One region of the Thalassorhabdus alkalitolerans genome, then DNA from elsewhere that is predicted to be linked to it. Evidence: riboswitches for the same ligand, from Rfam matches in the RefSeq annotation. Region 1 holds a riboswitch; each other region holds the start of a gene.
The links. Region 1 has a riboswitch for cobalamin ahead of ACFPU1_RS15390 (ABC transporter substrate-binding protein). Riboswitches for the same ligand answer to the same signal wherever they lie in the genome.
Positions count from the first base shown of each region.

Region 1 (6,959 bases):
AAAGTCTTTTCACGAGAGCAGCTGTTAAAAGATGTATGGAACTATGACTTTTTCGGCGACTTGAGAACAGTAGATACTCATATAAAAAGGCTCCGTGAAAAACTAAGCCGCGTGTCAGAAAATGCTGCAAATATGATTTCTACCGTATGGGGAGTAGGTTACAAATTTGAGGCTGTGAACGAATAATGCTGTGGAGAAGCGTTGTTGGTAAGCTTTGGCTTACCATTCTTTTACTTGTATCAGTCGTCCTGCTTCTCCTGACAGTTCTTCTCCTGCAGTTTTTTGAAGGGTTCCATATAAATGAGGCGGAAGAGCAGCTGACAAATCATGCGAATGTAATCGCTTCTTTAATGGAGGAGTATGATGACGACATAGAAGCACTTGAAACAATCGAAGGGATCGCCGCCTCATACGAAACGAGGCTGACAATCTTTGAAGGCACGGAACACATCTGGTCCTCAACCGCTGAGGACCCTTATAATGTCTACCTGCCCTCAGACATTTTCTTAGAAAATGAGATCCTCTCAAGGGTCATTACTGAAAATGAAAGTGTCGTCACCCACGGGGATTTTCCGGTATATGAAAATGGTGAGGAAATCCATAATGAGATCTTTGTGGTCGGTATCCCTCTGGAAATGGGAGAGGACGATGGCGCATTATTTCTTTATCAGTCTCTTGCTGTAATAGAGGATACGACAGGAGTGACAAGGCAGATTATCCTTCTTTCTGCGGGAATTGCTATTATTTTAACGACTATTTTTGCATTTTTTCTCTCAAGCCGGATTACTGCCCCCCTCCGAAAAATGAGGCAGGTCACACTTGAAGTAGCAGAAGGGAAGTTTGACACAAAGGTTCCAACACTCACTAACGATGAAATCGGGCAGCTTGCTAATGCCTTTAACCGAATGCGCCGGGAACTAAACAGAAGCGTAACCCAGGTTAATCAAGAAAAAGAGCAGCTTTCCCGAGTCCTAAGCAGTATGGCCGACGGGGTAGTAACGATTGACCGCAAAGGAAGCATTTTGATTACTAACCCTCCTGCAGATCGTTTTCTTCAGGCCTATTATTATGAAATGGGTGGAGAATTAACACTGGAAAAGCTGCCAAAGGATATGAAAAAGCTCTTTCAGCAGGTAGTGGCGATCGAGCGGGAACAAGTAACGGAAATTGATTTGCAAGGACGGCACTATGCGATTATTATGACACCTCTATATGATGGCACCTTTGTGAGAGGGGTCGTTGTGCTGATAAGAGACATGACAGAGGAGAAGCAGCACGATAAGCTGAGAAAAGACTTTATTGCCAATGTCTCCCATGAGCTAAGAACCCCGATATCGATGCTTCAAGGGTATAGTGAGGCAATTATTGATGATATTGCAGCTACAGATGAGGAGAAAAAGGAGCTTGGCCAGATTATATATGAAGAGTCTCTCCGAATGGGTAGACTGGTCAATGAGCTTCTTGATATTGCCCGTATGGAGGCCGGCCATATTCAATTAAATAAAGAACCGATTCAGATCCATGAAATGAGCGCAAAAATAACCAGAAAGTTTCACGGTCTGGCTAAAGAAGCGGGAGTCAATCTTCAAACCGAAGTTACCGGCGAAGAGCCTGTGATGGATGTTGATCCAGACAGATATGAGCAGGTGCTGACGAACTTAATTCATAACGCCATTCGTCATACGGAGGCTGGCGGAACCGTGACACTTCGTGTGGAAACAGACAAATCCGGAGTTACTGTTGATGTGGAGGACACTGGGTCAGGTATACCAGAAGAAGACCTGCCCTTTGTGTTCGAACGTTTTTATAAGGCGGATAAAGCCAGAACCCGGGGCCGCTCAGGAACGGGCCTTGGCCTTGCTATCGCAAAGAATATTGTGGAGGGACACAACGGCCAGATTTCTGCTCACAGTAAAGTGGAGGAGGGTACGACTTTTACCTTTCATATACCAAGAGAAGACATTTAAAAACCCCGAAGTTATTTGTCTTCGTAGTGCTGTTGAAAAGAGAATTATTTTGGCATGGTAATAAAGAAGGGAGAGGGCAGCACAGGCTGAAAGCCCTCTCAGTCTTTGTCCGATGAACACTTACAAGCTCCATACAAAAGTTCAGGGAAAGGAGGGGGCACATTGAGAGAATGGTACGAAGAAAGCTTTCAGGAAGACTACCTGAGAATTTATGATCACAGGGATGAACAAAAAGCAGCTCGGGAGCTTGAAGCATTAATGTCCTATATTCCTCTTCAAAAAAAGATGACAGTGCTGGATCTGTGCTGTGGTCATGGACGCCATTGCCGATGGCTTGCCCGTAAGGATTTTGACGTAACCGGGGTTGATCTATCAGCTGTTTTATTGAAAAAAGCGATTGACTTGACCAGTGATCTTTCCATTAAATACATGCGTGCGGATGTAAGAAATATTCAATTTCGCAATGAATATGATGCTGTATTTAATTTATTTACAAGTTTTGGTTATTTTCCGGATGATGAAGAAAATGAGCTTGTTTTTAAAAATGCCTATCAAGCATTAAAGCCTGGGGGCTGGTTTTTATTTGACTATTTAAATCCTGAGTATGTTACGAAAAACCTAGTAGCAGTGGATGAATCAAATAAGGACGGCCTTCGCATCAGGCAGCAGAGGAAAATTGAGAATGGGTTTGTTGCGAAAACGATTACAATTTACGAAAATGAGTCTAAAAGAGAATACCTGGAACGAGTGAAGCTTTATTCTTCAGAGGAGCTTAAAAGTATGCTTGAAAGCAGCGGTTTCACTATTCAATCTCACTTTGGGGATTATGATGCTTCCCCTTACCAAACCGCCACATCTCCTCGACAAATTTTTATTTGCCATAAGGAGAAATAAAGGGAAAATGAAAAATTTGCTGAAAAAGCATCTTTTCAAACAAAAAATATCCTGTATACTTTGAATATGGAGAAAACAAAATACCGTTCACATCTATGGTCAATTTCCTATCAAGGGAAATGTTAAAAGGGAAGCCCGGTGAAAATCCGGCACGGTCCCGCCACTGTATACGCGTGGAACGCCTATCAAGCCACTGTCTGCTAGAAGCAGGTTGGGAAGGCAGGCTGATCCAGAACGCGGAAGTCAGGAGACCTGCCTTAGATGAATATATGCCAGGCCTTCGAGGAAAAGGTGGAAGCAGACGTGGTAACTGCCTTACGGCTGTCTTACAGTGACTTAGGTTATACACATGTATGCTCTCCTTTTTGAAAAAGGGGAGCTTTTTTTTGCATCTATAGGATGTTATTGACCAAAAAACAGGAAAAGCTGCCGTATCGAGTCCTTTCACCATTATAGAGAAAGAACGGAAAGTAAAAGGAGAGACAAAGAGTGAGAAAACAATGGGTAATGGGTACGTCAGTACTTTTAGTAATGAGTTTAGCAGCATGCGGAGAGACAGAGGATACAGGAGAAGAAGCTGCCGAGGATACGACTGAAGAATCTATGGAAGAAGAGGCAGCTGAGGAGCCGCAAGAAGACACTGATGCCGACGGAGAAGACGGTGCAGAAGCCGATTTTCCAGTGACGATTGAAGATGCTGTTGGTGAAGAAGTTACAATTGAGGAAGAGCCTCAAAGAATTGTCAGCTTGATTCCGAGCAATACAGAGACTGCTTTTGCATTAGGAGCCGGAGATCGCATTGTGGGAGTTACTGACAACGATACATACCCGGAAGAAGTGAATGATATTCAGAGTGTAGGCGGGATGGAATTCGATGTGGAAACCATTTTGTCATTAGAGCCTGATCTTGTTCTGGCTCATGAGTCATCCGCTCACTTCAGTGAGGAAGGTTTCAATCAATTGCAGGAGGCAGATATAACCGTTTTATTTGTAAATGAAGCTTCTGGCTTTGATGATGCTTACGATTCAATTGAAATGATCGGTGCGGCCACAGGGACGTATGAGGAGGCTGAAACGCTTGTAGCTGAGATGCAGGAAGGTGTTAACGAGCTCCAGGAACAAGCCCAGGAAATATCCGAGGATGAAAGACAAACAGTCTGGCTTGAGGTGGGGCCGGCTCCAGAAATTTATACTACTGGTACAAACACCTTTTTACATGAGATTCTGGAAATGATCAATGCTGAAAATGCTGCCCAAAATGAAGAGGGGTGGGTTCAGTACAGTGAAGAAGATGTTATCGCCTTAAATCCCGATGTGATCATTACAACCTATGGTTTTTATGTGGAAGATCCTGAAGAAGAAATTCTTTCACGATCAGGCTGGAGTGACATTCCAGCTGTAGAAAATGAAAGAATTTACGATGTACATGCAGATAAAGTTACAAGACCAGGACCTCGTTTAGTAGACGGTGCTGAAGCAATTGCTGAGCTGGTTTATCCTGATGTCTTTAACAACGAATAAAAAAAAGTGGGCTGCTTATGGAGGGAGTGTTCTCTTCCTTTTTGCAGCCCTTATTATTGGTATTTCAATTGGCAGTATTGGAATTCCTTTTTCAACGACAGTGATAGTTCTTCTTCAGGAAGGTGCCGGGATACCACTAGGCGCTGACATCGATTCCGTTACGCGAAACATTATTTTGGATATCCGTCTTCCTCGCGTAACTCTTGCCCTTTTGGTAGGGGCGTCTCTAGCCATGGCAGGATCTGCTTTTCAGGGATTTTTAAAAAATCCCCTGGCAGATCCATTCACACTGGGTGTATCATCCGGGGCAGCTCTTGGTGCTGTGATTGTTCTTTTTCTTGGGCTTTCTCTCCCGCTGATTGGAGCTTTTACTCTTCCTTTTGTCAGTGTGATCTCCGGATTTTTGACTCTTTTTCTAGTCCTGTTTTTTGCCAGGATTGTGCAAAAGAATTTAGCTACAGAAACTATTATTTTAGCCGGAATCATATTCAGTTCATTTCTAGGATCGTTGATGTCTCTTTTGATTGCATTAACAGGTGAGGAACTTCGCCAGATCATAACCTGGCTGATGGGGAGTGTATCAATGAGAGGGTGGAGTCATGTCCTTCTTATGCTTCCTTTCTTTATAACAGGAGCTGTTATTTTGTTTGCAAACAGCAGAGAACTGAATGCAATGGTTTTTGGTGAAGAGACAGCTAAAACGTTAGGAGTAAATACAGAAGCAAGAAAGATTTCCATCTTACTTGGAGCATCCTTGTTAACAGGGTCAGCAGTAGCGGTCTCAGGAACGATTGGATTTGTCGGACTGGTTATACCTCACCTGGTCCGTCTGTTGTTTGGAGCTGACCACCGTCATCATTTACCGTTATCGCTACTGATAGGAGGGGGATTTCTCGTATTAACAGACATGGCAGCAAGGACTCTGATTGCCCCGACGGAACTCCCTATTGGTGTATTAACAGCAATCATTGGTGCTCCTGTTTTTGGATTGCTTCTCCTGAGAGAACGCAAAAAGCTTTAAGCAGAAAAGGAGGTGCAGAAACGTGCTGACGATTGAACATATCTCCGGTGGTTATACAAATAAAGAAGATGTCGTAAAGGACATTAACCTTAACATTAACAAAGGGGAAATCTTTGGAATACTAGGTCCAAATGGAAGCGGAAAGTCCACGTTATTAAAAATCCTTCATGCCGCCCTTTCTTCCTCTTCAGGAAGAGTTCTTCTCGGTGACAAGGATATTATGGATTACTCCTCGAAAGAACTGGCAAAAAAAATGGCGGTACTCCCCCAGCATGCAGAGACTGCCTTCTCCTATAGTGTCAGACAGGTTGTGGAGCTTGGGAGATATCCTTATCAAAAGGGGTGGCTTGGTTTAACCACATCAGCTGATGAAGAAGTCATCCACCAAGCAATGCAGGAAACCAATGTCCTTCACTTTGCGGAGAAGTCGGTTAGCCAGTTAAGCGGCGGTGAGAAGCAAAGAGTAATGCTTGCCAGAGCGCTGGCCCAGGAACCAGACATATTATTGCTTGATGAGCCTACCAATCATTTGGATGTTTCTTTTCAAATGAGCCTGCTCGACACGCTGAAAAGCTGGACACGTGAAAAAGGGTTAACGGTAGTGGCAGTTCTCCACGATTTAAATATGGCTTCTATGTATTGTCACAGAGTGCTTCTCATGGATAAAGGGAAAGAAAAGGCTCTCGGTCCCCCTGCCAAGGTGATGGAAGGAAATCTGCTGGAGGAAGTTTACGAAACGGCCATTACACGAAAGGAACATCCGGATGTACCCAGCCCCCTTCTTTCACTTACTCCTAGTAAAGAGGAGAGATCTATGAACGTGCTGACAAATATTGAAAAGAAGACAACTGAGGAAATCATTCACCTTAGTGTACCGTTTCCCTTTAAAACTTGTTCTTCAGCAGTTATCGGATCAGGAATAGGATGGGCCAGCCATTTTGTTAACCGGCACGTCCCTTATGATTATCATTGTGATAATACGGAAGAAGAGTTTCGTCAGTTCTTACAACAAAGAGATATTGACGATGCAGATACTGTAGGCATGATGACCGCAGCTGTTCTGGAAGACGCCGCCTTCCGCAGATTTTCTACTGAGGATGCAGATTTGCTGATCATGGTAACGGCAGGCACCTCCAATGCCGTTGATGCAGCTCGAGCACATACTCATCAATCCGTTAAAGAAACAGCGGGCACAATTAATATGTGGGTGTTTATAGACGGCACGCTTCCTGATGCCGCCTTTGTTCAGGCTTTAATGACCGCTACGGAAGCGAAAGCAAAATCTCTTGCAGACTTCGGGATAATGGATGAGAGAACAAAAACGATTGCGACAGGCACGTCTACGGATAGTATCGTGGTGGCGGCAAGCCAGCAGGGAAAGACGCATGAGTATGGGGGAACGGTTACGCCTCTTGGCCGCCAAATCGGAAGAGGGGTTTATGAAGCTGTGACAGAATCGCTTTCTGCCTATTTTCGCAGGAAGGAAACAATGGCTTGATGATGTATCATTTGATGGCACTGACCGGAGCGGTGCTGCTCGATCGTTTCCTGGGTGA
Region 1 is NZ_JBHSOZ010000010.1:78,423-85,381, forward strand. Features, by position in the region: gene ACFPU1_RS15375 (response regulator transcription factor) at 1-186, shown strand, start outside; gene ACFPU1_RS15380 (ATP-binding protein) at 186-1,967, shown strand; gene ACFPU1_RS15385 (class I SAM-dependent methyltransferase) at 2,130-2,861, shown strand; cobalamin riboswitch at 2,941-3,135, shown strand; gene ACFPU1_RS15390 (ABC transporter substrate-binding protein) at 3,351-4,382, shown strand; gene ACFPU1_RS15395 (FecCD family ABC transporter permease) at 4,363-5,403, shown strand; gene ACFPU1_RS15400 (heme ABC transporter ATP-binding protein) at 5,426-6,901, shown strand; gene cbiB (adenosylcobinamide-phosphate synthase CbiB) at 6,901-6,959, shown strand, end outside.

Region 2 (6,959 bases), on a different contig from region 1:
CTTATGGCAGTTTTAAAGATTGTAAGTGAAGAGAAGAAAAATCGAATAGATCATATACTAAGCCGCAGTGTATCTAGAAACACCCTCCTTGGCAGTTACTTGCTTATTTCAGTTATTGTTTCTTTTGTTATGATGTCGCTTGCCGTGACAGGTCTCTGGACAGCGGGCAATTTCTCTATGGAGGAGGGCCTTGCTTTTAGCACCCTATATAGCGCAGGAATGGTTTATCTCCCGGCAATTTGGTTAATGGTATCGATTGCTGTACTCCTGATTGGAAGAGCCCCTAATGCTGTGTCGGCTGTTTGGGGTTACTTGCTTTATTCCTTTATTGTTGTCTACCTGGGAGGGCTTCTGCAATTTGAAGAGTGGCTTGCTGCCCTCTCACCATATGGGCATGTGCCACAGCTCCCGGTAGAGGATGTAAATGTTACTGCTCTCGGGAGCTTAATCTTTCTTACGTTACTATGCCTTGGGGCAGGATTTATTTCATATAACAAAAGAGACATTCACGGATAATTATGGTGCCAGGCACTAGAACGGATTGTAACATTCTTTCGGGGATAAGGTTGAAATAAGGGGGCAGCACATGACAAGGGAAAGTGGTGCCAGGCACCTAATACAGGGGAGGAGTTATGAATACAGTAGGCGTAGACATTGGCGGTACAAATATTCGAGCGGTGTTACTGAATGAACACCAACAAATAGTAAAGGAAAATATAAGAAGTACTCATCCTGAAAGAGGGCCTGATGAGATTATTGAGGAAATTAATGAAATAACGGCTTTTGTTAAAGAAAATGAAAAGGTAGGAGCGATAGGGATAGGAAGCCCTGGCCCTTTAGATCCTTGGAAAGGTGTTATAAAAAGTCCCCCAAACCTGCCTGGATGGGAGAACGTTCCCTTAAAAGAAATGATGGAACAATACTGGGGAGTTCCTGTATTTGTTGAAAATGATGCAAATTGTGCTGCTCTTGCAGAAGCTGTGAAGGGTATAGGCGCTGATGCTGAGAGTATATTCTACCTTACAGTTAGCACAGGCGTTGGAGGCTCTTATATTGTAAACAAGGAAATCATTCATGGGAAAGATGGATTTTCAGGGGAAGTCGGTTATATGATGATGAATTCCGGCAAAAGCTTTAAAGATGCAGTAAGCGGAAAAGCATTGGAGAAGCAATGCCAAAGTGCGGGTATACCAGGAAATGTAAGACAACTCTTTTATTTAGCTGAAGTGGAAAAGGAAGAAATTTCAGCGGGAATTGTGGATCAATTTACTACAAACCTGTCTATACTGCTCGCGAATGTCATCTTTTTATTAAACCCTGAGAAGCTCATCTTGGGAGGAGGGGTGATGGCTTCTTCATCATACTTTTTAGGCCAGCTCAAGGAAAAGACAAATCATTTGGTCTACCCGAAATTTAAGAAAGAGGCCGAGATTTACGATGCCTTGTCGGGGCAAAAGGCAGGAGCGATAGGGGCCGCTCTCCTCCCCCATTACAGATAGACCTCACTTATTTTACCCTCCTTCAAATAAAATGCGGCTAATAGCTAACATTATAAAAGGAGGGGGTGAAGAGGGTGAGCCATAAAAACACAAAGAAAAGTGGAAGCTCGTTTATAAACGAGGCCTACCGTTCACAAAAAAGCCCAGATGAACCTGGAAGTACAGAGCCGGCAAAAGAAAGATCATTTCAGCAAAAAAAGAAGTAGATAAAAAAGGGTGGTCTCAATGAGAATTTTTTGAGACCGTCTTTTTTTCATAGGTTCTGTCAAAGTTCCAAGTTATATTTGTCATGTCGAAGAGTGGCCCCTTTGGAAAAAGCAGGAGTCGAACGAAAATAGACAGTAAGCCGAAAGGATTTGGGTAAATGTATAATGCCTAAATGAGCTCCTGATATTCTGAGTCACGCATACCAGTACATGGGGCGCACCAATGAAAAAATCGTGGACCGGGGATTATTCTTACACAAAGAAGGGAAAATACAAGCTGGAAATAAGACTTATGCTTGAGTAGAAGGGGAGAAACCATGGATAAAAAGGGGACACTGGCAGAGGCTTTATCGCTGCATTTTTGGCAGTCGGTAGACCAGCAAATCAGAAAAGATCACACTGTACAAAAGGAACTGTATCATTACACCGGTTTAGATAGTTTAATGGGCATGGTAGAAACAAACAATTTGTGGATGAGCAGAGGAACCTTTTTAAATGACTCAAATGAACTTATTTATATAGAAGGAATTATTAATAAAGTATTGGGACAGGTCGAAAATAAGCTGACGGATAACTTTGGGGAAGATACATATATACAGGAACTGAAAAAGTTATTTATTTTAGAATTAAAACAGACATGGCAAAGGTTTATGGAGAAGATAGACCTTGACGATTTTGAGGTATATATATTCTCTCTGACCGAAAATAAAGACTCTTTGGCTCTTTGGTATAACTACGCAAAAGGCGACGGATACAATATCGGCTTTTCCTCTGGTGACATGCTGAAAAAAATAAATGATTTTTCCAGTCATTTTGCCCGTGAATATACCTTAGTGTATGGAAGGGTAATATACGACAGAAGAGAACAAGAACAAATAGTTATGGATTTTCTCATGGAAACCTTTCAATATCTATCCCATCTTCACCCTCAGTATACGCTGCAAGAAATCGGGGGAGAGCTGTCAGAACATTTCTTTTCTATACTAGCAACTTGTTCGATCTTTTTTAAGGATGAGGCTTTTAAAAGTGAAGAAGAATATCGAATTGCTCTTCCACGAAAGCTCACTACCAAAGAGAGGGGCCCAGAGGTTTTCTTCCGGGCTTCAAATGGAGTAATCATCCCGTTTATTACGATTCATTTTCCAGAGAAACTTCCTATAAAACGTGTGACCATCGGTCCGAAAAATAACATAGACATTGCTAAAGCAGGTATGGAGTATTACTTAAAAAGTAAGGGATATGAAACGGAGAGGATGGTTATTAGTAAGTCCGTTGCTTCACTGAGGTATTAATTCTTTTATGCAGGGGTTAGTGTAGGTAATATAAATGTATTTTCAGCGAATAGGAAAAGAAAAACAACGCAGCCTTAGACTTTTCGGGTATTACGACAAAATGTGATAATTGACGTCAAATGCTCCCCCCATGTAATAGTAGAGATGCTTTACATTTGAAGAAATAAATTAATAATCTATGGATCTATGAACTTGCTAAATTGGGATAAGTCATGTAGTATGAATGTAGAATTTCACAAGATATTGTGTTTTTTGTTATCGAGAAAACTATATATTGTTTGCCTTGAGATGAGATGCCATTTGGCGTAAAAGGGAATTTGGTGAAAATCCAAGACTGCCCCCGCAACTGTAAGTGCTGACGAAATGAGTCGTATCCACTGTATAAATAAACTTGATCGGTTTTTATACGGGAAGGAGCTCATGGACGGAAGACGCACAAGTCAGGAGACCTGTCTTATCTTAAGATGTTTCACCTTCTTCGGGGATTGAGAAGATGAAACGGTGGCACAGGGAAAGACCAAAGTATCTTTCTCCATTACTTGCTATCGTTTCATCCGCTCACATTAATTTGAGCGGATTTTTTAATTCGAAAAAATATCAGGAGCGGTGAGACGACAACGGCCAGCTTAGAATAAAGCAGGAATAAGGAGGAAGAAAATGACAGTACATGTTAAAGAGGAATTACATGAAGTGATGGATACAATTGATAAAGCTTTTGATCGTTACAATTTTAATGCAAAGGAAATCAAAGAATATATTACATCTTTTACAGGAACGGATAAAGACGTGAACCATCAAGCTATGCTCTATGCATTAAATCAAATACAAATGGACCAGCCAGACTGGACGTTTGTTGCAGCACGGCTGTATTTAAATGAACTATACAAGCAGGCGGCTTTACATAGAGGGTACAGCACGGCGGAGAGACGATATGGAAGCTTGTATAAGCTAATGAAAACGTTACGTGAGAAAGGAATCTATTCCGATCATTTGTTAGCAGCATATTCTGAACAGGAAATTAAGGAATTAGAACGGGAAATTGAACCCAAGCGAGATGAGTTGTTTACTTACATAGGTTTATTTTTACTGGCAGACCGGTATTTAGCGAGAGATCATGAGGGGAAAGTATTTGAGCTGCCGCAGGAGCGGTTTATGATCATTGCGATGACCCTTATGCAGAAGGAAGAAAAAAACAAAAGGCTGGAAAAAGTAAAGGAAGCATATTGGGCACTAAGCAATTTATATATGACGGTTGCGACTCCTACTTTATCTAATGCAGGAAAAAGTTTTGGTCAATTGTCTTCTTGTTTTATAGATACAGTTGATGACTCACTTGACAGTATTTACCTGAATAACTGGGACATTGCCCGCCTCAGCAAGGATGGCGGTGGGATTGGCATTTATTATGGGAAGGTAAGAGCTTTAGGATCAGATATAAAGAAGTTTAAAGGTAATTCCTCTGGAGTGGTACCGTGGATCAGGCTGATTAATGACACAGCTGTGAGTGTGGACCAGCTGGGACAGCGTCAAGGGGCGGTGGCTGTTTATTTAGACTTATTCCACAAGGACATTATGAACGGTTTTCTTGACTTAAAAACAAATAATGGTGATGAAAGAAGGAAAGCTCACGATATTTTTACCGGGGTTACGATACCTGACCTATTTATGCATAAGTTACAGGAGACAGATGAGAACGGAAGAAGCATAGGCGAATGGCATGTGTTTTGTCCTCACCAGGTGAAACAAATCATGGGCTGGAAGAGTGAAGATGGCACTCCGGTTGGTCTTGAAGACTTTTATGACGAAGAAGACCGTAAATATTTTACAGAAAAGTATGAAGAAGCAGTCAATCACCCTCTTCTTCCGCGAAAGACCTACCGAGCCATGGATATCATGGCAAGAATTATGGTGGCACAGCTGGAAACAGGAACACCTTACATGTTCTACCGGGATGAAGTAAATCGTCAAAATCCAAACAAGCATTTGAAAGGGGAGGGAAGAACCTCTATCTATTGCAGTAATTTATGCACAGAAATTACACAAAATATGTCACCTTCCCCTATTAGTCAAGAGTATGAAGACGAAGAGGGAAACATTGTTATTGTCCGTAAACCAGGAGATTTTGTGGTGTGTAATTTATCTTCTATTAATCTTCCGTCAGCAGTAAGGGATGAGGTCTTAGAAAGGCTGATACCTATTCAGATGAGGATGCTTGATAATGTCATTGACTTAAACAACATTCCAGTGGGTCAGGCGCAAGTTACCAACAGAAAGTACAGAGCGGTGGGTCTTGGAACGTTTGGCTGGCATCACCTTTTGGCATTAAAAGGAATCCAGTGGGAATCTGAGAAGTCTGTGGAATACGCAGATAAAATATACGAAGACATTGCCTATCACACGATTCAATCTTCCATGGAATTGGCAAAAGAAAAAGGGGCTTATAGTAAATTTCAAGGTTCTGAGTGGGAAACAGGTCTTTATTTTGAGCGAAGAGGCTATACGTCAAAACGGTGGCAGGAATTACAGGAAGAGGTGGCTGCTACTGGAGTGAGAAACGGATGGATGATGGCTGTAGCTCCTAATTCTTCTACTGCCAAAATCGGTGGATCCACAGATGGAATTGACCCGTTGTACGCAGTGGAATTTGCTGAAGAAAAGAAGAACTTTAAGTTTAAGGTAACAGCTCCAGACTTAAATCACCATACGTATCTCTATTACCAACGGGCCCGCCATGAACTGGACCAGATTTGGAGCATCAGGCAAAACGCTGCCAGACAGCGCCATGTTGATCAGTCAATAAGCTTTAATATTTATGTCCGTCATGACATTAAGGCTAAAGAGTTGCTCAACCTTCATTTTGAAGCCTGGAAACAGGGGTTGAAAACCACCTATTATGTACGGAGCACTTCCCAGTCAGAAATTGAAGAGTGTGAAGCTTGTCACAGCTAACTTAACCTATTTTAGGAGGGATCGAAATGTCCTCATTGTCAAAAGTGAAATTAATGAATCCAGCAGCCCCGAATAAATCTACAGGCATTATTAATGGACAGTCTTCAGGACTGCTTAACTGGAATGATATAGCTTATCCACAAATGTATGAGTTATATCAGACTCTCCTTTCGAACTTCTGGAAGGCTCAGGAAATTAATATGCAGGATGATATTAAACAATGGGATCATTTAAGTGATGTTGAAAAAGATGTGTTCCTGAGAATCAATACTCAGCTTGCCTCATTGGACAGCCTGCAAACTCCAACCATGAGCCAGGTAATGGATTATGTGACAGATTCCAGCTTTAAAGCAATTTTTGCGGTTGTAGCCCAGCAAGAAGCTGTCCATAACGAGTCCTACTCTTATGTGTTGAGTTCCCTTGTTCCTTTACGTGAGCAGAATGAAAGGTTCAACCAGGCCAAAGAGGATCCTATTGTTCGCAAAAGAAATCAATTGATTTTAGAGGCCTACGAGAGTTTTCGTGAAGAGCCGACACCACAAGCGCTCTTTAAATTAGCCATTAATTCAATTAATTTAGAAGGTATTTATTTTTATGCTGGTTTTGCTTTTTTCTATCACTTGGCCCGTCAGCAAAAAATGCTGAAAACAAGCACGATGATTAGTTATATTCAGCGGGATGAAATGCAGCATGCGTACTTTATTTCTCAGTTTGTACGGATTTTGCTGGCGGAAAATCCCGAGCTCCATACAGACAAGAACATTTCCTATGTCTATGACACCATTGGGCATGCCGTCGAACTGGAAAAAGAATGGGCACATTACATTCTTAAAGAGGTCGAAGGTATCGATTTAGATGAATTTGAAGAATATGTAGAGTATTTAGCAAATAAACGTCTGCGGCAATTAGGACTGAACAATCTGTATGAAGAAAAGGACAACCCTATGCCGTGGATCCAAGTATACAGCGACGAAATGATCAATGAAACGAAATCAGATTTCTTTGAACAAAAA
Region 2 is NZ_JBHSOZ010000003.1:1,288,575-1,295,533, reverse strand. Features, by position in the region: gene ACFPU1_RS09095 (ABC transporter permease) at 1-516, shown strand, start outside; gene ACFPU1_RS09090 (ROK family protein) at 633-1,499, shown strand; gene ACFPU1_RS09085 (hypothetical protein) at 1,574-1,705, shown strand; gene ACFPU1_RS09080 (DUF2971 domain-containing protein) at 2,023-2,997, shown strand; cobalamin riboswitch at 3,272-3,468, shown strand; gene ACFPU1_RS09075 (ribonucleoside-diphosphate reductase subunit alpha) at 3,655-5,946, shown strand; gene ACFPU1_RS09070 (ribonucleotide-diphosphate reductase subunit beta) at 5,973-6,959, shown strand, end outside.
Region 2: another riboswitch for cobalamin. It lies ahead of ACFPU1_RS09075 (ribonucleoside-diphosphate reductase subunit alpha); the one in region 1 lies ahead of ACFPU1_RS15390 (ABC transporter substrate-binding protein).

Region 3 (6,959 bases), on a different contig from region 1:
GGTCTCATAAGTTTTTGCTATACCGCTCATAAGAAGTCCCCTAATTTTCGTTAGCTATATCCGGGTAAAATCCTTCTGCCATCAACTCAAACGCTTCAGGAGCTCTGACTCCTTCAGCAGCAGCGGATAAGGGAACAACTACAAAATTCTCTTCTTGTATTGCTGTCACACTTTCCAAGGCATCATATGATAACAAAAATTCTTTTTTCTGCTCTGCTGTTGTTTCCCCGTAATCAACAATAACGATCCATTCAGGGTCCTCCTCAATCACCGCTTCCCAGCTTACGTTCCCCCAGTTTTGGTCCAAAGCATCAGAGAATATGTTAGTACCGCCTGCCATTTCAATTAAGTTTGTCATAAAAAATTGACTGCCAGTCATTGGCTCTTGTTCCCCGCTATCATATACAAATACCTTAAAGGGATCATCTGTATCCGGGTCTATTTGCGATTGAACGTCAGCAATCCGCTGATCCATAGCAGAGATTAATTCCTCAGCTCTTTCTTCCACTCTAAATATCTGGCCTATATTAGTAATATCCTGATATACATCATCAAGCGTCGGGCCAATCATTGAAGAAGACTCATGAAGATAAGGGGTGATCCCGTACTCAAGGAGCTGAGTAAAGGTTCCTATATTGTCCTCTGTAAAAGCACTTTCCCATCCTGCGTAAGCAAAATCAGGTTCAACATTTAAAAAAGGCTCCTGGGAAGGGTATTGATCTGCCAAAACAGGTACACTCTCATAGGCATCCTGGTATTCAGGATGTATGCCGTCATCTAAATATGCAGTCCCTGCCATATGGTCTTCAAGCCCTAGAGCGAGCATAACTTCTGTTACGTGCTGGTTTAATGTCACTGCACGCTGGGGTGCTTCTTCAAATGTAAGTTCTTCCCCATTGTTCTCAATGACCACTGCTTCATCCTGGGACAAAGAATCAGCCTCCGCTTCAGCAGCTCCGGTTTCAGTATCCCCCTCTGCTCCACATGCTGCCATAATAAGAGTTCCGATCAGTAAAAAAGACAACGGATATGTTTTGCTCCAATTCATTTTATTTCTCCTCCTCAGTAATCGCAAATAGTAATTATTACGATTTATATTTTGAATTATAAGGACACTTCCTCTTTTTGTAAAGATTTCTTTCCTCTTCATACCAAAGCGTGTTACTTGTGTACTTTTTACATTAACTGCAACCACTCCTTTACCAAAAAAATAAGCGTTTCTACCCCGGGGATCGGGTTAGAAACGCTTACTTCTCATCAAATATATCTGGAAGTCTTGTCACGCCTATTAAGGTTATATTCAAGTGAAGGCACACTTTAGTGCAGCATCTAACCACCTCCCTAATTCCCGTAGGTCAACAGTGATGTTGAAATAGGCAGGTCTCCTGACTTGGGGGTTATCCTCTCGTCCCTTCCCGGGTGTTACCCAGTGAGATTACTCGAGAAAGCCAATCATTACATTGGCCCCCTTACAGTGGCGGGTCCGTGCCGGAGTTTCACCGGACTTCCCTATTAAGCAGGCAGTATTTGCCTTGCACCTATTTCCATTGCATGTATAATTTTAGTAAATCGTATCATTGATTCCTTGCCTTGTCCATCTTCTCTTTTCCCAATCTAAAGTTTTATGTTCGTCTGTTTCGGATAATGAGTTTAAAAAGGTGAAATAATAATAAAAAGGAGGTAATAGGAATGGCGCACGATCACTCTGTTCATGAAAAACATTCCCACGAGCACAGCTTGTCTTGCGGGCACACTAAAATTAAACATGGTGACCATATTGATTATGTTCATGACGGTCACCTTCACCGCGAGCACAACGGCCACTGGGACGAATGTAAAATTTCAGTAACAGAAAGTAACCCTGACGAATGTGCCCCCATGAACTGCGGATGTACTCACAATGATGACTGCGGTCACGAGGTTGTTCCTCATGGCGATCACTATGACTTTATTGTCAATGGACGTCTGCACCATGTACATGGCTACCACTGTGATGACCACGGACCTGTAGAATTAGTAAAAATAGATTAGTGTCTTCTGCGGCTGTCCCATTAACGGGGCAGCCTTTTTGGTGTCATGAAGATTGTAAATGTCGTCCAGTATATACCACGCGTAGACATTTATCATCGTTGTATTTCACTGCCGGACAAAGCCTGTTATCAGGTTATCAAATAGTATTTCTTCTTTTGTTCAAAACATTATTTCATGTTCCTGCCAGAGGATCAATCCATATTCAGCTAAGTGATCGAAATGCATGAAGGAGTGCCGGAAAAAATAAAGAAAAGATATAACGGGGATGTGAAAATTAAATGTAAGCACAGGTAAATAGTAACAAGAGAAAGGAGGTACCATGTTGACTCGCTTCATCAGTTACTTCTTTGGTGTTTTTTATGTAGACTTGCTGTTTCATCAATATCAGGCTCAAGCTTTTGGGTTTCCTGCCCAAACGACGGGAGAAAGGCTGGGGGTTTTGGCTTTTGCCGGAGCAGTCACATTGCTTTTTTATTTTATCTCCTGGCGTTTCTTTCCGCCTTCTTTTTTCCATGGTGTCCTCATTGCCTCAGGCTTTTTTGCGACGTTTGATATTATCGTCATACATTGGATATTTCATCTTCATCGTCTTACATATGGCCCGGAAGCTTTTATTATTGAACTTCTGCTCGTTATCACAGGCTTTGGTATGCTTGCTTACGGTCTTATCAGAGAAAGGAAGACGATAATTGAGGAAAAGTACTATTAATAAATACCATCTTCCTTTACAAAAAAGGTCCCTTATACTCTTTTGTATAGAGAATAAGGGACCTTGATTAATTCTAATTAAGCATGAAAGTTCGTGCCATCGGTCACTGCTTCAATAACGCCTGCTCTAATCACAAAATCACCAAAATGCTCGCCTTCACTGCGTTCTTTAGCATACCTTGAAAGAAGTACTCTCAACTCACTTAGAATTTCTTCTTCCCCGATATTTTCCCGGTACATTTTGTTTAAGCGGCTGCCGTCAAAGGCTGCACCTAGGTACATATTGTACTTTCCTGGTGCCTTACCGATAAATCCTATTTCTGCAAGGGTAGGACGGCCGCAGCTGTTTGGACAGCCGGTCATCCGGATGGTGATCTCTTCATCACGAAGACCATTTTCATCCACGATTTCATCAATTTTATCGATCATAGAAGGTAAGTAACGCTCTGCCTCAGCCATAGCCAATCCACAGGTCGGCATGGCTACACACGCCATTGAACTTCGACGGAGTGCAGTATAATGCTTTCCTTCTGTTAAACCATATTGCTCAATCAACTCATTAATTTCTTTCTTTTTCTGGCTGGAGACGTCCGCAATGACAAGATTCTGGTTAGCCGTAAGGCGGAAATCGCCTCTGTGGACTTTCGCAATTTCACGCAGACCGGTCATCAGTTTGTAATCTTCATAATCAGCGATACGCCCGCCTTCTACATACAACGTGAAGTGCCATCTTCCTCTGATACCCTTCACCCAGCCGTAACGATCTCCGTTATGGTCAAAGGAATAAGGCTTTGCCTCTTCCAGGCTCCATCCAAGACGATTTTCAAGCTCTTCCACTACAGTATCAAGACCAAGACGGTCAACCGTGTATTTAAAACGTGCATTCTTACGGACGGAACGATTACCATAATCACGCTGAATGGTAATAATCTTTTCTGCTACATCGTAAATCTGCTCAGGTGTACAAAAGCCAATCACTTTAGCAACCTGGGGATAAGTTTCTGTATCGCCATGAGTCATCCCAAGGCCTCCGCCAATTGCTACATTAAATCCAATCAGCTTTCCATCTTCTACGATTGCAATGTAGCCTAAATCTTGAGAAAAGATATCAACATCGTTAGAAGGAGGTACAGCTACACCAATTTTGAATTTCCTTGGCAAATACAAAGGACCATACATTGGCTCTGTTTCTTCCTCTACGTCTGGTGTGCCGGCTACCATTTCTTCGTCCAGCCACAACTCATGATACGCTCGCGTTCGCGGCAATAAATCATCACTCAGCTTTTTGGACCATTCAAAGACCTCTGAATGAATTTCAGATTGATAGGGGTTAGGGTTACACATCACATTACGATTTACATCACCACAGGCTGCAATGGTATCCAGTAATGAATTATGGATGCCCTGAATCGTATTTTTCATGTTCCACTTTAAAATACCGTGCATTTGAAACGCCTGGCGAGTCGTAAGCTTCAATGTACCGTTCCCGTATTTCTGAGCCAGCTCATCCATAACCAGCCACTGGTTTGGTGTAGAGACTCCCCCAGGAGTTCTTACCCGAAGCATAAATTGATATGCTGGTTCAAGCTTTTGTTTCTGCCGCTCATTTCTTAAGTCTCTGTCGTCTTGCAGGTAGCTCCCGTGAAACTTCATTAAACGATTATCATCATCTGAAATCCCTGCACTTATGCGATCCAGCATTGTCTCTTTTAATGTTCCGCGTAAATAGTTGCTTTCTTCCTTAATACGTTCCACATCACTTGGCGGTCCGTCTGGTGCTTTTAATCTATCGTTCACCATGTTGATATTACTCCCTTCAATCCCAAATCAATATACATCTCGTTGATAACGTTTTTGCTGCTGCATATCGGCCAGGTACTCTTCCGCTTTTTCACGGCTCATACCGCCTTCTTTTTCAATGATTTCAATGAGTGTACTATGGACGTCGTGAGCCATCTTTTTCTCATCTCCGCACACATAGAACACTGCCCCTTCTTGAAGCCATTGGAACAATTCTTTGCTGTTTTCAAGCATCCGGTGTTGAACGTATACTTTTTCATCGGTATCCCGTGAAAATGCTACATCCATCTTTGTTAATACTCCCTCACTCAGCCAATTTTGCCATTCAGTCTGATAAAGGAAATCCGTAACAAAGTGCTGTTCTCCAAAGAATACCCAGGACTTTCCTTCCGCACCGATTTCTTCTCTTTCCTGCATAAAGGAGCGGAAAGGAGCAATGCCTGTCCCTGGTCCCACCATAATGATAGGCGTTTCCGGGTTCTCTGGCAGCTTGAAGTTTTGGTTATTCTGAACGTAAACCGGAACAGTGTCTCCCGGCTGGAGACGCTCGGAGCATAAAATAGAGCATACGCCGTTTCTCTCACGCCCGTGGGCTTCATAACGAACAGCGCCAATTGTCAGATGCACTTCATCTGGGTATGCGTTCAAGCTGCTTGAAATAGAGTACAAACGGGCTGGAATTTTCCGTAAGATCGATACAAACTCTTGAGGAGATGCATTCCATGGTCCAAAGTCACGGACTAAGTCTATTAAGTCGCGTCCGTTAATATATTCTTTTGCTTTGTCTTCATTTCCAGGAGCTAAAAGCTCATTCAAGTTCTCATTATCAGAAAAGCCAGTTGCTTTTTCAAGAAGCGGCTTTGACAACACTGTAATTTCAAAGTTCTTAGTAAGGGCTTCTTTGAGCGTTAGATTTTCCCCTTTTACTTCCACTGTCTCGTCAGGATTCCATTTCAGTTCTTCCAAAAGCTCACTAACAAGAGCAGGATCATTTACAGGATATACCCCTAGGCTGTCTCCTGGTTCGTAAACAAGCCCAGAGCCTTCAAGAGACAATTCCAGATGTCTTGTTTCTTTATTAGAACCGCGGCCATTTAAATTAATGTTTTCCAGCACTTCTGCCTGAAACGGATTTGACCTGGAGTAATTCGTTTCAACAGCCTGCGGTGCTGCAACTGTTGCGGAAGGAGTAGCTTCAATGCTGCCGCCCTGTCCTTGATTTAAACCTGCAATGACTCCTTCGAGCCACTCAGCAGCCGGTTCATCAAAGTCAAGGTCGCAATCCACTCGGTCATATAGACGTGTGCCGCCAAGGTCCTGAAGACGCTGATCAAACTCTTTTCCTGTCTGACAGAAAAATTCGTATGACGTATCTCCAAGGGCCAGTACTGAAAATCTCAAGTCGTCAAGCTTCGGAGCACGGCGTCCATGAAGAAACTCATGAAATGAAATTGCATTATCCGGCGGCTCGCCTTCTCCGTGTGTACTTACTATGATAAGAAGGTTTTCAACCTTCTTTAGATTCTTCGGTTTAAAGTCGCTCATGGAAGAGACAGTTACTTCAAAACCTTTACCTTCAAGTGTTTTTCCGGCATTTTCCGCCAAGCTTTGAGCATTCCCGGTTTGAGAGCCGTAAAGAATAGTCACTTCTTTAGAAATTGGCGGTGCTTCACTGACAGCCTGGGACGCCTCTGGAGCCAGTGGTGCCGGCGCCTCTGGTGCTTCAGCTGTCGCTGCTGACTGACTAGTGGCTGTTAAATACCCGCTCAGCCACACCTTTTGAGCTTCTGTTAATGATGGCAGTAAACGATTGAGGAGCTCTGCCTGCTCCTGAGTAAACGGACTGTTCATTACCTGAAATTGCAACAAAACCCACCTCACAAAGGAATTAACTTATTATGTGTCATTGTATGTAAAATGACTGAGTTCGACATAATCCTCTTTTTCTAAACAAAGAAGAAATGATTATTTCTTATTATATCTCTATTATTCCTATAAATTCAATTGGTTTTATAAATATATGTTTAATTTTCAGTAAACAATAATTAATCAAACCCTGTTTTAACTGATTTATTCGACAACATCCAAGGAACACGTTTAAAAATTCCAACAATTTACTAAGAAAAAATAGATCTAGATTAAACTAAATTTCAAACATTTTCATTAATCTATTATTCTTTATACGCTACACTTCTCTTTTGTGCAAGTTGAAAATTTGTCATTTATGTTAACTCAGTGGCTTGTATTCATTTTTGAACCTGGAAATAAGCCGTCCTCACCTTTTTACGGCGCTGATCGTAGTCAGACTTCAATCTGTTGGGTCATTTCGACAAGAAATTAAGTTTTGCCAGCGCACAACCCGGGATTATTTTATACTCATCTCTACGCTAAAAATCATTTACCAGCTCAAAGGTTTATAG
Region 3 is NZ_JBHSOZ010000005.1:379,464-386,422, forward strand. Features, by position in the region: gene ACFPU1_RS12775 (ABC transporter substrate-binding protein) at 41-1,048, opposite strand; cobalamin riboswitch at 1,359-1,557, opposite strand; gene ACFPU1_RS12780 (hypothetical protein) at 1,690-2,031, shown strand; gene ACFPU1_RS12785 (DUF2243 domain-containing protein) at 2,351-2,740, shown strand; gene cysI (assimilatory sulfite reductase (NADPH) hemoprotein subunit) at 2,818-4,539, opposite strand; gene ACFPU1_RS12795 (assimilatory sulfite reductase (NADPH) flavoprotein subunit) at 4,567-6,405, opposite strand.
Region 3: another riboswitch for cobalamin. It lies ahead of ACFPU1_RS12775 (ABC transporter substrate-binding protein); the one in region 1 lies ahead of ACFPU1_RS15390 (ABC transporter substrate-binding protein).